2 regions of the Bradyrhizobium sp. LMG 9283 genome follow, and region 2 is predicted to be linked to the other one. Evidence: predicted binding sites of a transcription regulator. Region 2 holds the regulator's gene; the other holds the start of a gene.

Region 1 (7,610 bases), 2.2 Mb from region 2:
ACCATCATCCTGATCGTCGAGGACGACCCGCATTATGCCCGCGTGCTGGTCGATCTGGCCCGCGACAGGGGCTTCAAGGTTCTGGTCGCTGCCCGTGGAGCCGAGGCGCTGGATCTCGCCAAGCAGTACCAGCCGACGGCCGTCTCGCTCGACGTGTTCCTGCCCGACATGCTCGGCTGGACCGTCCTGAGCCAGCTCAAGCACAATCCGCTGACCCGCCACATCCCCGTGCAGATCATTACGCTCGACGAGGACCGCCAGCATGCGCTGGCGCGCGGCGCGTTCTCCTTCGTCAACAAGCCGACAACCACCGAGGGCGTATCGGCCGCACTGACGCAGATCAAGGAATATGCGCGACCGCGGCGCAAGCGGCTGCTGATCGTCGAGGACAACGAGGCCGAGCAGCTTTCGATCCGCGAGCTGCTGCACCACGACGACATCGAGATCTTAGCCACGGATACCGGGGCCGGCGCGCTCTCGACGCTGCGCGAGCAGCCCTGCGATTGCGTGGTGCTCGACCTGCGGCTGCCCGACATGAGCGGATTCGAGGTGCTTGACCAGATCCGCAATGACGAGACGCTGTCGAACATCCCGGTCGTGGTGTTCACCGGACGCGAGCTCTCAGCGGAAGAGGATGCCGAGCTCCACACCATGGCGCGCAGCATCGTGGTCAAGGGCGTGGAGTCGCCGGAACGCCTGCTCGACGAGACCGCGCTGTTCCTGCACCGCGTGATCACGGAGCTGCCGGTCGAGAAGCAGCGTATGCTGGAGAAGCTGAACAGTTCCGATGAGGACCTGATCGGCAAGACCGCACTGCTCGTCGATGACGACGCCCGGAACATCTTCGCCCTGTCGAGCGTGCTGGAACGACGCGGCATGAAGGTGCTGACGGCGACGACCGGCAGCGAGGCGGTGACACTGGTCGAATCGAATCCGGAGATCGCGATCGTGCTGATGGACATCATGATGCCGCAGATGGATGGCTATCAGACCATCGGCGTGATCCGCGAGAACCCGGCCTTCGCCCGTGTTCCGATCATTGCATTGACCGCCAAGGCGATGAAGGGCGACCGAGAGAAGTGCCTCGAAGCCGGCGCGTCCGACTACCTCGCCAAGCCGGTCAACACCGACCAATTGCTGCTTGCGATCCGCATGTGGCTGCACCGCTGAGTGGAATCCGCGAATGGACCACGAAAAGGTCAACATCCTCCTCGTCGACGATCAGCCCGCCAAGCTGCTCGCCTATGAGGTGATTCTGAAGGATCTCGGCGAGAACCTCGTGATCGCCTCCTCGGGGCGTGAGGCGTTGGAGGTTCTGCTCAAGACCGAGATCGCGGTGATCCTGGTCGACGTCTGCATGCCCGAGCTCGATGGTTTCGAGCTCGCCGCGATGATCCGCGAGCATCCGCGCTTCCAGAAGACCGCGATGATCTTCATCTCGGCCATCCAGGTCAGCGACATCGACCGGTTGCGCGGCTACGAGATGGGCGCGGTCGATTACGTGCCGGTACCGGTCGTGCCGGAAGTGCTGCGCGCCAAGATCAAGGTGTTTGCTGAGCTCTATCGCAAGACGCGCGAGCTCGAACGGCTGAACCACGAACTGGAGGACCGCGTCCGCGCACGCACCGCGGAACTGGAGAGCTCCACCGCGAAGCTGCGCGAGAGTGAGCAGCGGCGCAGCATGGCGATCGCTGCCGGCAAGATGGGGTCCTGGGACTGGGACTGGATCAGCGGCGATTGGATGTGGGACGAGGGGCAGTACCGCATCTTCGGCGTCGGCCCGGAGAGCTTCGAGGTCAATCCGGCCAACGTTCAGGCGCTGTTGCACCCCGATGACGTCGATCAATTGCGCAAAGCGATCGCCGAATTCAACAAGGGCACGCGCGCCTACGAAACAGAGTTCCGCATCGTGCGGCCCGACGGCGAGGTGCGCTGGTGCGTCGGCACGGCGGCCGCGACGGTCGACGAGAGCGGGCGCGTGGTGCGCGTCAGCGGCGTCACCGTCGACATCACCGAGCGCAAGCGCGCCGAGGAGCGGCAGAACCTCCTCGCGCGGGAAGTCGATCATCGCGCCAAAAATGCGCTGGCGCTGGCGCAGTCGATCGTGCGCCTCACGCGGGCCGACGGGGTCAAGGCCTATGTCAACGCGGTGGAGGGGCGCATCAATGCACTGGCGCGCGTGCACACCATCCTGTCGCTGTCGAGCTGGCAGGGCGCTGAGCTTTCCAAGTTGATCGACGAGGAGCTTGCGCCCTATTCGCTCGGCGACCAGATCAGATTGGCAGGTCCCGAAGTTCAGTTGCGGCCGGCAACGGCCCAGACGCTGGCGCTCGCACTGCACGAGCTCTTCACCAACTCGGCAAAGTATGGCGCGCTCTCGACCCGATCGGGACGGCTCGCGATCCATTGGCAGGTCGCGGACGAGCTGCTCACGCTGTGTTGGGAGGAATCGGGCGGTCCGCTGGTCATGACACCGAAATCGCGCGGCTTCGGCACGCGGAGCCTGCTTGCGAGCATCGAGTCCCAGCTTGGCGGACAGGCGCAGTTCGATTGGCGTGCCGAGGGCCTGTTGTGCCGTCTGGAGGTGCCGTTGACACGCAAGACGGCGACGACCGCACCCGGCAAATTCGATACCGCCGGCCCCGCCGAATTGCAGCGCGCGTCCGGCTAACCGGACGCTGCGCTCGTCACGCGCCGGGCCATCCGCGGTTCACGCGCGACCCGTCCTTCCAGCCAGGCCTCCGTTCGGGCGAGATCGCGCAACGCCCTGGCGTAGCGGCGTGCCGCATTTCGCTCTGCTCCGCGCGGCAGCCTGCGGGCTTTGCGCAAGATGTCCGCGGCCGCGTTACGATAGGCCAGCGAGCGGTAAAGAAAGACTACCTTGCCCATAGCGATATTCCCGTTTTGACGGCCCCCATCCTCGCAAGCCCGGCATGAACGTCGGATGAAGCCAGTGATGACAAATTCCTTCGATCGGATGGAACCAGGGACTTGCGCGTGCGTTGGCATGCCAGTTCGGGATGCAGTCCCATGCGCACCAAGAAGTCGTCAGAGCTGATTTCCGCCAGCGGCCTTATCAAACTGATGACGCATGTAATGATGGGCGCAGCCCTCGGCCTCATCTTCAGTCTTGCGCTCGTCCTGTCCAATCCGGCCGTGGCAAACCTGCTCAATAACGGCGGAAGCCAAGCCGTTGCGGTCTTCGTCGTCACCTTGGTGACGACGTTCGCGATCGGCGCGACGCTCACTGGCGTCGTGTTCATCCTCGCAGAGGACAAGCAATCTTGAAGCGTGCGTGACGCGTGGGAAATGCTTCGTTGGGAACTCCTGCGGCGAATAGCGGTTGGCTGCCTGCGTCAATTTAACTCAGGGAGTTTCCCGCATGAAGACGACCAAGCTCGCTCTCGCCGTGATGTTGGCAACCGGCCTAGCCGCCGCGCCGTTCGCCGCCCAGGCCAAGTCGAAGGCCAAGCATGGATCCTCGATGTCATCCTCGCAGACCACCGGCGCCAATACCAAGTCTACCAGGGGCGCTGATCCTTCCGGCCAAGGCGGCTCTGGTCCCGGCTCCGATCAGGGCGGCACCATGACGAAAAAAGGCGGCATGACCAATACCAAATAGACGCTCCCTGGAATCCATGCAGGGCTCCGCCATTGCGGAGCCCTTGCCCTGGGCTCGACGCTCCAAGCTGTCAGGATCCGGCATCCGCGAGCTTCGGGCACTCGCGTTGGACGCGCACATTCAACCGCGATCGCGGTTCGACGCGCAGTTGCGAGATCCGGTACGGGTCCTGCTCTTCCTCCCCCACACGCTTCCAAAGATCTCAGCGGCGTCCGATTGCGCGTGCGGGATTGCCGACTGTCTTCACGGGACGAAGGCGAACCCGGTCGCGGACATCAGGCAGAACGTCGCTGCCACCAGCCGCCCTCCATTCGCCGATCAGGAGGTTGATTTTCCGGCGCAGATCCATCTGCGCCAAGGCCCTTTCTGTGCAGTCGCGGTCGCGCTCGACGAGGTCGCGCACCGACGCCTCGACGTCGGCCATCTCAAGCCTCAAAGCTCTGATTTTACGTCGAATTTCATTAATTCTGTTGTCCATGGCTTGTTAGAACAAAATAAGAACATATAGTCAAGTCACGAATTCAGGACGGAGGAGCGGCATGCAGGTTCAAGGTAAATACGACGCCAGGGCTTTTCTGAGCGAGCAGATGACGCGAGCGCAGGGCCTCAGGCTGAAACGGCTGAGTGAAGAGGCCTATCAACCCGCCCAATACGCGCGGGATCTGTCCTTCAGCGAGGCCGCACGGCGCATCCAGGCCCTCGAAGCGGAGATCGAGCTGGCGAATTCCTTCTAGGCAGCGGTTCGCGTCTGGAACGTTGCATAGGCGCTCCCGGAACCATGGCGGTGCCGAATGGTTTTTCTTCGGCCAAGGGAGAACATGCATGGCACGCAAGGCAAAGAAACGCCGTTACTCACGCAGCGCCGGCAGCGATGTCGAAAGCGAGATGCGGCGCTACAAGAAGGGCACCGCGAAAAGCGGCCGTGGGGGACGCGGCGGCCGCGTGAAGAGCCGCAAGCAGGCGATCGCGATCGGACTGTCGAAGGCACGCAAGAAGGGCAAGAAGGTCCCGAAGAAGGCTTCGAAGCGCAAGAGCGCCAGGAAGACGTCCAGGACGTCATCGAAGAAGTCGTCGAAGAAGTCGTCGAAGCGCAAATCCAGCAAGCGCTGACGCTGACAAGTCTCAGATCATGCTCCCCGGCATGAAGCAGCGGATCGAAATCCCGAACGCAGTCTTCACCGGCCACACCATGGTGCGGCCGGCCCGGTTCGGCTCGGTGATGACGGCTTCGTCCGGCACCTCGATCCACTGTCCATCAAGACGCACGCGGTAACGCCCGTTGTGCGACTCCCAGTCGGGATCGGCAACGGCGACCCCATCCGCATCCGAGCAGCACGGACCCAGATGGCTGCGCAAACTGTCGAACCATGGCTTGAGGGGCGAGTCGGCGTAGCGGCCGTCGTCGCGCCCGAGCGCGTTTCCGTTCCAGAAGACCAACGGCGCCAGGAGCAGCGCACTCCTCAGCGAGAGCTTCAATCGATCCATGTCGGCACCGATCAAATGTGAACCACCGGCCAGTTCCACAAAGCGCCGGGAAGGCTCGAAGTTCCACCCTTGCAACTCGACTCCGCTGCTACGCTGCAGCAGAGCACAGAGGCACCGTGGAACTGTGACCGGCGAACACGGCTTTTTCGGACGCACGGGCTCATCATCCCTGCCGCTAACGAGAATGTTATCGGGCCTTGGCGACCTTGATTGCTTATGCGAAAGGCGGCCCAAGGGCCGCCCTTCTGGACTCGTACCGGTCGAGCTTCGCCTTACGCGAGCGGCACCGCGACGAAGCGGGTGGCATCCGCGCTTCTGACCTGCAACAGAACGCTGCGCTTGCCCGACGCTTTGGCCTGCGCCAGCTCCGAACGCACCTCGCCGACATTGCTGACAGCCTTGCCGCCGACATTGAGGATGACGTCGCCGGTCTGGATGCCGTGCTGCGCCGCCGGCCCTTGCGGGTCGACTTCGGTCACGACCACACCCTCCTGGCCGGCGCCCTGCACCTCGCCAGCCGGAGCCAGGCTGAGCCCAAGCCGCGGCGTACCGGCGTTCGGCTGCACCTGGCCGACGTCCGCCTTGGCCTGCCGCTCGTTCGGCAACTCGCCGAGCGTCAACGTCACGGTCTTGCTTTCACCCTTGTGGAAGACTTCTAGCTTCACCGAGGTGCCCGGCGCCAACGTGGCAATGGTGCGGGCGAGATCGCGGGAGTCCTTCACCGCATTGCCGTTGACGGCGGTGATGACGTCGCCCGCTTCGATACCAGCCTTGGCCGCCGGGCTGCCGTCCTGCGGATTATCGACGATGGCACCGCGCGCCTGCTTCAGGCCGAGGCTGTCGGCGATCTCGGAGGTCACGGGCTGCACCTGCACGCCGAGCCAGCCCCGGGTGACCGCGCCCTTGTCCTTCAATTGCGCGACGACGAGCTTGGCGGTCGAGGCCGGAATATCGAAGCCGATGCCGACCGAGCCGCCCGAGGGCGAGAAGATCGCAGTGTTCACACCGATGACGTTGCCGTTCATGTCGAAAGCCGGGCCGCCGGAATTGCCCTTGTTGATAGGCGCATCGATCTGGATGAAGTCGTCATAAGGACCGTTGCCGATATCCCGGCCGCTGGCCGAGACGATGCCGGCGGTCACAGTGCCGCCAAGACCGAAGGGGTTGCCGACCGCAACCACCCAGTCGCCGATGCGCGGCTTCTGGTCGGAGAACTTGACGAACGGAAAGTCCTTCTTGCCGTCGACCTTGATCAGGGCAAGGTCGGTCTTCGGATCGGTGCCGACCACTTTTGCGGTGTAGATGGTGCCGTCATCGGTCGTCACCTGCACGGACTCGGTGTGGTCGACGACGTGGTTGTTGGTCACGGCATAGCCGTCCGCGGAAATGAAGAAGCCGGAGCCTTCGCCCGTAATCACCTGATGGCGCTGGCGCGGGATGCCGTTCGGGCCGCCCGGGAAGCGGAAGCCGAACTGTCGCGAGAACTGGTCGAACGGCGTGTCCTCGTCCGAATCCATCCGATTCTGCTGCAGCATCGCGCTCTTGTCAGTGTCCTGGTCGATTTTGACCCGCACCGAGATCACCGCGGGTTTGACCTTGGCGACAAGATCGGCAAAGCCGGGCGGCGTCACGGCGGCTTCGGTGGCCTGAGCCGGCGCAATGAAGGAGTTCATCCCGAACGGCGAAGTGCCTGGGACAATTGACAGGGCGGCCACGCCCAGCGCGGCCGCGGTGCCGAGCAGCGCGAGCCGGCGCGGCCTCAAGATCTTGCGAGACGTGGTAATGTTGGAATTGACGCGATCGTTCATGTCGAAATGTCCATGTTGAGCTGATGTCGCCTTGCCCTCAACATGGTCGTTGCTACCTTACGGCGTCCCGTCCACCCGATTAAATCTCGGCAAAGAATGGGTGAGCGGGCGCAGCAGGCAAATGGTCGCTGGCCGTTTGATGCAGCTCAACACGGTGCAGTGAAAAATTGCAACCACCGGATGATGTCCACTGGAGGCACGCCATGTACAAAGACATTCTCGTCCACATTCCCACCGAACGTCCCATGCGTTCGGCGATCGAAGGCTCGATCTCGCTCGCGGCGAACCTGAACGCGCATCTCGACGCGGTCGCGGTCGGCTATGTCGCAACCAGTGCAGCTTACGTGATGGAGGGCGGCGCCGCGATGGCGGCCGTGTTCGAACTGGAACGCGAGCGCGCCGTAGAGCGGGCCGAGGCCGCGCTAGCCGTGTTCAAGAGCGAGGCGGCGAACGCCGGCATCTCCTATGCCTGCCACGCACTCGGCGCGATCCCGGCGGATGCAGCCGGCTCGGTCGGCGAGATGGCGCGACTGCACGACCTCAGCATCGTGCTCCAGCCTGATCCGACGCAAGGCTCGTTCGACAACGACATGCCGCGCGAGATCCTGTTCCAGGCGGGCGGCCCGGTGCTGTTCCTGCCTTACACCTTCCGTGGAGCCTTCAAGGCAAACCGGATCGGCATCTGCTGGGATGGC
Region 2 (7,610 bases):
CGAGCCCCTCAAGGACCGCCGGAAGATGGCCGGAATCAATCTCCTCGGGCTCCCCTCCGTTGCCGGTCAAAGCCAAAATCGCGCGCGCAATCTCGTCCTGGCTATCCGCAGGAAGCTGCCGCACGGCTTGGAGCGCCTTTTCGAGCAGTTTTGTCATCGACCGAAGATAAGCCGAGCCAGTGCGGAAAGGAAGCGTGACTTCTCGCTGGCTTGAGGAGGTCTTTTGCTTCAGCCCCTCCGCTCGGCTAGAACCTTGCCGACCGAGTCCTTCGATTGCTTCGATTTGTTGCGGGAGTTCGCCGTGGCCCTGATGCCGGTATCCGACGCGCTTGCCGCCGTGCTCGCCGGCACAGAGCCACTGGCCGAGGAGACGGTCGCCCTCGATCAGGCCTACCATCGCGTGCTCGCGCACAACATCGCGGCGCGGCGCACGCAGCCGCCCGAAGCCATGTCGGCGATGGACGGCTATGCCGTGCGCGCCGCCGATGCGGCCACGATCGATTCCAGGCTGACGGTGACCGGTGAGGTCGCAGCGGGCCGTCCGTTCGCGGGAACGGTCGGCGCCGGCGAAGCCGTTCGGATCTTCACCGGCGGCGTCGTTCCCGATGGCGCCGATGCGGTCGTGATCCAGGAGGACACGGTCGCCGACGGCAAGCACATCACGATCAAGGAAGCCGCGATTCCCGGACGGCACATCCGCCCTGCCGGCGTCGACTTCCGCGAGGGCGACGTGCTGCTGCGCAAGGGAACCCGTCTCACCGAGCGCGATCTCGCGCTCGCCGCTGCGATGAACCACCCGCAGCTTGCCGTTTGCCGCCGTCCGAAGGTCGCGATCCTCGCCACCGGCGACGAGCTGGTGATGCCGGGCGCCACGCCCGGATACGGCCAGATCGTCTATTCCAATGGCTACGCCCTGCACGCGCTCGCCCGCAGTGAGGGCGCCGAGACCATCGACCTCGGCGTTGCCGCCGATACGCTGCAGGCCACTTCCGCCGGCATCCGCCGCGCCCGCGAGAGCGGCGCCGACATCCTGATCACGACCGGTGGCGCGTCGGTCGGCGACCACGATCTGGTTCAGCAGGCGCTGAAGGGCGAAGGCATCTCGATGGCGTTCTGGAAGATCGCTATCCGGCCCGGCAAGCCGATGATGCACGGACGGCTCGGCGCCATGCGCGTAATCGGCCTGCCCGGCAATCCGGTGTCATCATACGTATGCGCCTTCCTGTTCATGGTGCCGCTGATTCGCGCCCTGTCAGGCCGCTCGGTGATTCATCATCACCGCGAGCGCGCCGTGCTGGGCCGCGATCTCGGGGCCAACGACCAGCGCGAGGATTATCTGCGTGCGCGCCTGGAGCTGCGCGGCGACGGCACGCTCGTCGCCCTTCCCGTCAGCCATCAGGACTCCTCTCTGCTTGCGAATCTCGCTGCGGCACAGGTACTTCTCGTGCGCGCGCCGTTCGCGCCGAAGGCCGAGGCCGGCACGCCTTGCGAGGTGCTGCGGCTCCCCGCCTGAGCTGCATTGCACACGCATTCCGCGAGTTTTGCCCCGTTCACGGTAAATTAAGCAGTTGCGGAACACATATCGAACATATAGTGTCCGTTCATGATTTGTTTCGAGGATGTAGCGGCTTATCGCTGAATTCATCGTCTCGGAATCGAACGACATCAACCGGGGGACTTTGGTCGAGATGTTGACGCGCAAACAATACGAGCTTCTGCGGTTCATCAGCGAACGTCTGAAGGAAAGCGGCGTGCCGCCGTCCTTCGACGAGATGAAGGATGCGCTCGACCTGCGCTCGAAGTCAGGCATTCATCGCCTGATCACTGCGCTCGAGGAGCGCGGCTTCATCCGCCGCCTGCCCAACCGCGCCCGGGCCATCGAGGTGATCAAGCTGCCCGAACTCCAGGCCGCTGCCGGCAATCGCCGCGGCTTCACGCCGAGCGTCATCGAGGGCAATCTCGGCAAGGTGCGCGCGAGCTCCAGCCCGCCTGTTGACGAGGGCGAGCGTCCCGTCGCGGTGCCGGTGATGGGCCGCATCGCGGCCGGCACGCCGATCGAGGCGCTGCAGACCCGCAGCCACACCATCAGCGTACCGCCCGACATGCTCGGCTCGGGCGAGCACTACGCACTCGAAGTGCGCGGCGATTCGATGGTCGAGGCCGGCATCCTCGATGGCGACATGGCGCTGATCCAGCGCAACGAGAGCGCCGACACCGGCGACATCGTGGTGGCGCTGATCGATGACGAGGAGGCCACGCTCAAGCGCTTCCGCCGTCGCGGCGCCTCGATCGCGCTCGAGCCCGCCAATGCCGCCTACGAGGTCCGCATCCTTCCGCCGAACCGCGTGAAGATTCAGGGCAAGCTGATCGGGCTTTACCGGAAATACTAAGCGGTCCTGCGGTCGTTCGACACCTGTTGGAGCGGAGCATTTCCGCTCCGGCTGGATAGTCTTTCCGGATTATCCAGCCCCCCTCCGGCGCGACATCCTCGAGACGCCGCGCGAAGCGACATCGCTTCGCGGCCTGAGAGCTTGAGGAGACGCCATGCGCCAGATCGTTGCATGGACAATCATTGCGGCGCTGGCCGCAGCATCGGCATCGCAAGCCGTTGCCACACCATCGCATCGCCGTATGCGCAGGCAATCGGCGGCTCGCGAGCATATCCGCAACGCGCGGAATGCAATCGCACAGCCTCCGCAATCGAGCTGGCAATATTCAAGCTGGTCGGCACCCGCGGGGCGCTGACATGGCGTCTTCCGAATGCACAGGCGTCGGCTTTGTTCCTATCGAATCCGGGAAAGATAATGTGATCGTGGCTTGCGGACCCCAGCCGCAGATTTGCCTACAACCGAGCAGAACGTTGTATGCTTCACCCCGATAGAGGCCTGCGCCTCGAAAACAAAAGAGGTGCGGGTTCGCTATCTTCGCATGAGGAGCACCCGATGTGTGACTACAGCCTGCATGCCGTCGCGACGCGCCCTGCCGAAGTCGGCGAGACGATCGTCACGACAACCTTCCGCGGTACCTCGACACGCGGCTTCGCCTCCGAAGCCGATCTCTCGGTCGCGGTCTGCCTGCTGCCGGGAACGGAGCTCGCTTTCGCCGACAACGTCCGTTACGACAACCGCTGGATCTGGACGCGCACCGTCAACTCCCGCGTCGGAAAGTTCGGCAAGATCGACCCGCACATTCCCGATCGCCATCATGACGCGATCGAATTTCCCGACGGCAAATACGTGCTGGTGACACAGCTCGTCGAAGGCCAGCGCGCGACCGTGCTGCAGTTGCCGGTGACCCAGCCGGTTGGCGAGCGCGAGCACAAGCCGCAGATCGTCGCCGAGACGCGGTCCACGATCACGCGCCTGCCGATCGGCTGAGGTCGTCGCCCCCGGCCGGTGGGTCGAGGGCCAGGATTTGAAATGCCATCGCCGGCCGAGGCCGGCGAGATGGTATGGTTTGCGTCCTGCGGAATCCCGTCGGACCGGCACCCCGCGCATCTATCCTCAATCGTCAGCCTGCAAGTCGGCCTCCGATGGCGTTGCGTCCCGGTTGCGAGGCGCGGCCGTTTTCGGCGCAAGGCTGCTATCGAAATCCCCCTCGCCGGCGCCGGCGGGCAGCCAGGGGCGGTTTGCGCCTCTCGCCCTCACCGCCTGCACCGAGAAGCCCTCTCCGTTTTGCATCAGAGCCAGCGCGCCCTGACTGGCAAGACGCGGCCGATCGACCACCATCGCCGCGCAATCGGGCGGCGCGGGCCGCGCCGTCACCACCAACGCGGCACGGCTGCAATCATCAGCCAACGCGTCGATGCGCAGAGAAAGCGCGACCAGCCCTCCGTCCGCAAGCGGCGCCACGCAGCCGGACTCGTCACATGACACACCGCTCGCCAACGAGGCGTTGGCGGCATCGCGCGGATCGGCATCGGCAGCTAACCACTCCCTCAGCAGAAAGCCATCCTTGCTTGCCCGGATCACATGCAAACGCCCATCCCCGCCCCGGACCGCGACGCTCGCGCCATCCCCGGCAATCAGGATATCGGGCTGCCGCACCGACAGCCCCCAGAGGATCGCTGCAAGCAGCATCAGGGCACCGGACCAGCGCAAGGGCGTGCGCAGCAGGCCCATCACGATGATCCCGAGGCTGGCCGCGACCACCGGCGCGATCCCGAACGCCGGAATGCGGCCAACCGCGCCCGGCAGAGCCGCCACCCAGCGCGAGACCGCGACCATCCAGTCAATACCGATCCCCATCAGCCACCAGAACACGCCGTCGAGCCCGAAGGGAGCCGCGAGCAGCCCTAAAAGCCCCGCCGGCATCACCAGCGCCGAGACCACCGGCATCGCGCCGAGATTGGCGAGCACGCCGTATGGCGTCACACGATGGAAGTGGAAGGCAGCATAGGGCGTGGTCGCAAGCCCCGCGATCAACGAGGCCAGGAACAACATCGCGATCTCGCGGCCGCCCCACAGCGCGATGCGCGCGGTCGCCGAATGATCGGGCGATGCAAGCAGGTTCGGCATGCCGATCTGCACCAGCGCCACCAGCCCGAGCGTCGCGGCGAAGGACATCTGAAAGCTCGGATGCACCAGGGCCTCGGGCGCGACCGCGAGCACGATCAGCGCGGCCACCGCCAGCGTCCGGAAAGTAATGGCGCGGCGATCGACCATCACGGCGATCAACACCACCGCAGTCATGAAGAACGATCTTTGCGTCGCAACCTCCGCGCCTGACAGCAGCAGGTAGAACGCAGCCGCGACCAGCGCCGCCGCCGCCGCCCATTTCTTAATGGCGAAGCCGGCCGCCAGTCCCGGGATCAGCGCCAGCAGCGCGCGCACCGCGAAGAAGACGACGCCGGCGACGACCGCCATGTGATAGCCGGAGATCGACAGCACATGTCCGAGCCCCGAGACGAACATGGCATCGTTGACGGGCGTGCTGATCGCGTCGCGCCGTCCCGTGAGCAGCGCGGTCGCAATCGCGCGGTTGTCGCCATCGAGCGTGGCGCGGATGCGCGCGTCGATCGCATCGCGCAGGCCCTGCATGAAAGCGGCGTAACGCAGCCGCAAGCCGCCGGCATCCGGCGGCACTGAAGCCGTGATCGCGCCCATCACGAAACCGGAGGCACCAATGCCCTGGAAGAACATATCGCGCGAGAAATCATAGCTGCCGGGACGCACCGGCGAAATCGGCGGCAACAGCCGCGCCTTCAATTGCACGAAGCTGCCGACTTCAGGCGCCGTGCCCTTGCGCACCGAGAGGCGGACGCGCTCGAGCCTCACGTCGCTGCGCTGCGCCTCCATCGCGCTGACACGCAGCACGAAACGATCGGTGCGCTCGCGGATGTCGCGTGCTTCCACATAGCCCGACAGCGACACCGAATAGAGCGGCTTGGCCAAAACGGTGTGGGCTATGCGCGCCGTCTTCCAGGTCGCCATGGCAAAGCCGGCGGCGACCGCCGCGATCATGATCGCGGGCGCAAACAACCGGCTCCGCCGCAGCAGCACGGCGCCAAGCGCGAGAACGGCCGCCGTCGCGACGACCACCCACAGCACCGGCTCATGATCGGCGGCGAAATAGAGCGCGATGCCGCCGCCGAAGGCAACCGGCACCCACGGCAACAGCCGACCAGGCCCGGCCTCGGCGCGGGCCCATTCGCGCAACGTTTCGACGATTGCCGGCCAGACGCCAAAGCCCGCCGGCGCAAAGCCGCCAGCCGGTGCGGCGCGGCCGACCGGCCACGTCCCGGCAACTCCCTGGGAGCGTACTTGCCGCCCCGGCTCCGCCATTCCCCTGCACCTTACGATACGCGACGGGTGCCGAGGCTACCGGAACGTGCGGCTGCGCGAATAGCGGTACGGATCAGGAACGAACGCGGCGAGACCCTACTTTTCCCCTTCCAAGGTCACGGCGACCGCCGCCTTGGCATCTCTTCTGGATTCCTCGCAACGTCCGAGACGTCTCTGACCAGAAGTCGCGAAGTATCGAGCCCTTCGATCTCGTTGGCAAAGCGTCCTGCGACAGATCGATTGAGCCGAAAGTCTCATAAGTTGCCGGCCCGAGGTGGGATTACACTACGGTTCCCCGCCTCCCCGACAGGACGGGCAAGGCAGTGGTGGCTCGCGGTTCTAAGGCCGCCGGAGCTCTTCTCAGGTGGCGCGAAAGCGCACCTGAAGTCAGACGTTGCCGACGCAACTCTTTGAATTGGCGCCTGCGACGCCGCGCATCGCGCTCTCCGCGAGAAGATCGATCGCTGAAACAGGCGAGGAGACGTCTTGAAACCATAGGAGTCGCACATGCAGGTACCGAGCGATTTTCGCCGCGTGATCATCGCTGCATCGGTGGGAAACATCATCGAATGGTATGATTTCTACATCTTTGGCAGCCTGGCCGCAGTTCTATCGGTCAAGTTCTTTGAGCAATCCCACCCGGTTGCCGCCCTCCTCAGCACGATCGCGCTCTTCACGGCAGGATTTCTCATCCGTCCGCTGGGCGCCTTCCTGTTCGGATGGATGGGTGACCGGGTCGGCCGCAAATACACCTTTCTCATTACGCTCAGCGGAATGGGACTCGGCACAGGGGCGATCGGGTTGATCCCGACCTACCAGTCGATTGGTCTGACGGCCGCGTTCATTCTCTTTGGCCTGCGCATGATCCAGGGTTTGTGCCTGGGCGGCGAATATGGTGGCGCCATCACCTACGTCGCCGAACATGTGCCGGACGATCGACGCGGCTATTATACCGGCTGGCTGCAGACCTCGCCCACTCTCGGAATCGTGGTGTCGCTGGCCGTCATCATCCTCACGCGGACATATGCCGGCAACCAGGCCTTCGACGAATGGGCTTGGCGCGTTCCGTTCCTGCTGTCCTTCCTGCTGGTGGCGATCGCGATCTATATCCGGCTCCAGCTCCAGGAAACGCCAATCTTCCAGGAGATCAGGGCCCGCGGCCAGATGACGAGGAACCCTTGGAAGGAGGCTTTCCTCAGCTCCAACATCAAATACATCGGGATCGCGATTGTGGTCCTGATCGGACAGGGCGTGGTCTGGTACAGTGGTCAGTTCTGGGCGCTGTACTTCCTGCAGCAGGTCTCCAAGGTGGACCCGCTGACCTCCGCCTACATCGTGGGCGCCGCACTGCTCATTGCCACACCGAGCCTGATCTTCTTTGGCTGGCTGTCGGATCTGATCGGCCGCAAGCCGGTGATCCTCGGCGGCATGCTGCTCGCCGCGATCACGTACTATCCGCTCTATCTGTGGCTGGGGACTGTCACGCAGCCCGGAAACATCAACTATCCGGCCGCGATCTTTATCATCTTCATCCTCGTTTGCTATGTCGGGATGGTGTACGGGCCGGTCGGCGCGTTTCTGGCGGAATTCTTTCCCGCCAGGATCAGGTATACGTCGGTCTCGGTGCCGTACCACATCGGCAATGGCTGGGGTGGCGGATTGGTGCCGTTCATCACGTCGGCGGCATTCGCCGCGACCGGCAGCATCGGCTATGCGCTGATTTATCCGATCGCGGTCCCCGCGGTGTGCTTCGTGCTTGCCGTCTTCCTGATGCCGGAGACGCGCAAGATCAGCATCTGGCAGCCGATCGAGCCGAGAGCCGCGTCG

Evidence for each region. Region 2 encodes LexA, which represses DNA repair genes until DNA is damaged. Its sites were predicted from a motif close to TGTTCNNNNTGTGTTCNG; they were not measured.
Region 1: P6U29_RS30575 (DUF3072 domain-containing protein) is a predicted target of LexA. The motif match lies at 4,108-4,125, and genes of this name have one in related genera.

What each region holds. Positions count from the first base shown of each region.
Region 1 is NZ_CP120691.1:6,497,911-6,505,520, forward strand. It holds gene P6U29_RS30545 (HAMP domain-containing protein) at 1-1,170, shown strand, start outside; gene P6U29_RS30550 (HWE histidine kinase domain-containing protein) at 1,184-2,671, shown strand; gene P6U29_RS30555 (hypothetical protein) at 2,668-2,889, opposite strand; gene P6U29_RS30560 (hypothetical protein) at 3,031-3,288, shown strand; gene P6U29_RS30565 (hypothetical protein) at 3,383-3,622, shown strand; gene P6U29_RS30570 (hypothetical protein) at 3,825-4,046, opposite strand; gene P6U29_RS30575 (DUF3072 domain-containing protein) at 4,162-4,356, shown strand; gene P6U29_RS30580 (DUF6496 domain-containing protein) at 4,445-4,732, shown strand; gene P6U29_RS30585 (hypothetical protein) at 4,745-5,107, opposite strand; gene P6U29_RS30590 (Do family serine endopeptidase) at 5,380-6,915, opposite strand; gene P6U29_RS30595 (universal stress protein) at 7,119-7,610, shown strand, end outside.
Region 2 is NZ_CP120691.1:4,311,185-4,318,794, reverse strand. It holds gene P6U29_RS20385 (hypothetical protein) at 1-157, opposite strand, end outside; gene glp (gephyrin-like molybdotransferase Glp) at 302-1,513, shown strand; gene lexA (transcriptional repressor LexA) at 1,689-2,390, shown strand; gene P6U29_RS20370 (hypothetical protein) at 2,943-3,377, shown strand; gene P6U29_RS20365 (ComEC/Rec2 family competence protein) at 3,504-5,783, opposite strand; gene P6U29_RS20360 (MFS transporter) at 6,291-7,610, shown strand, end outside.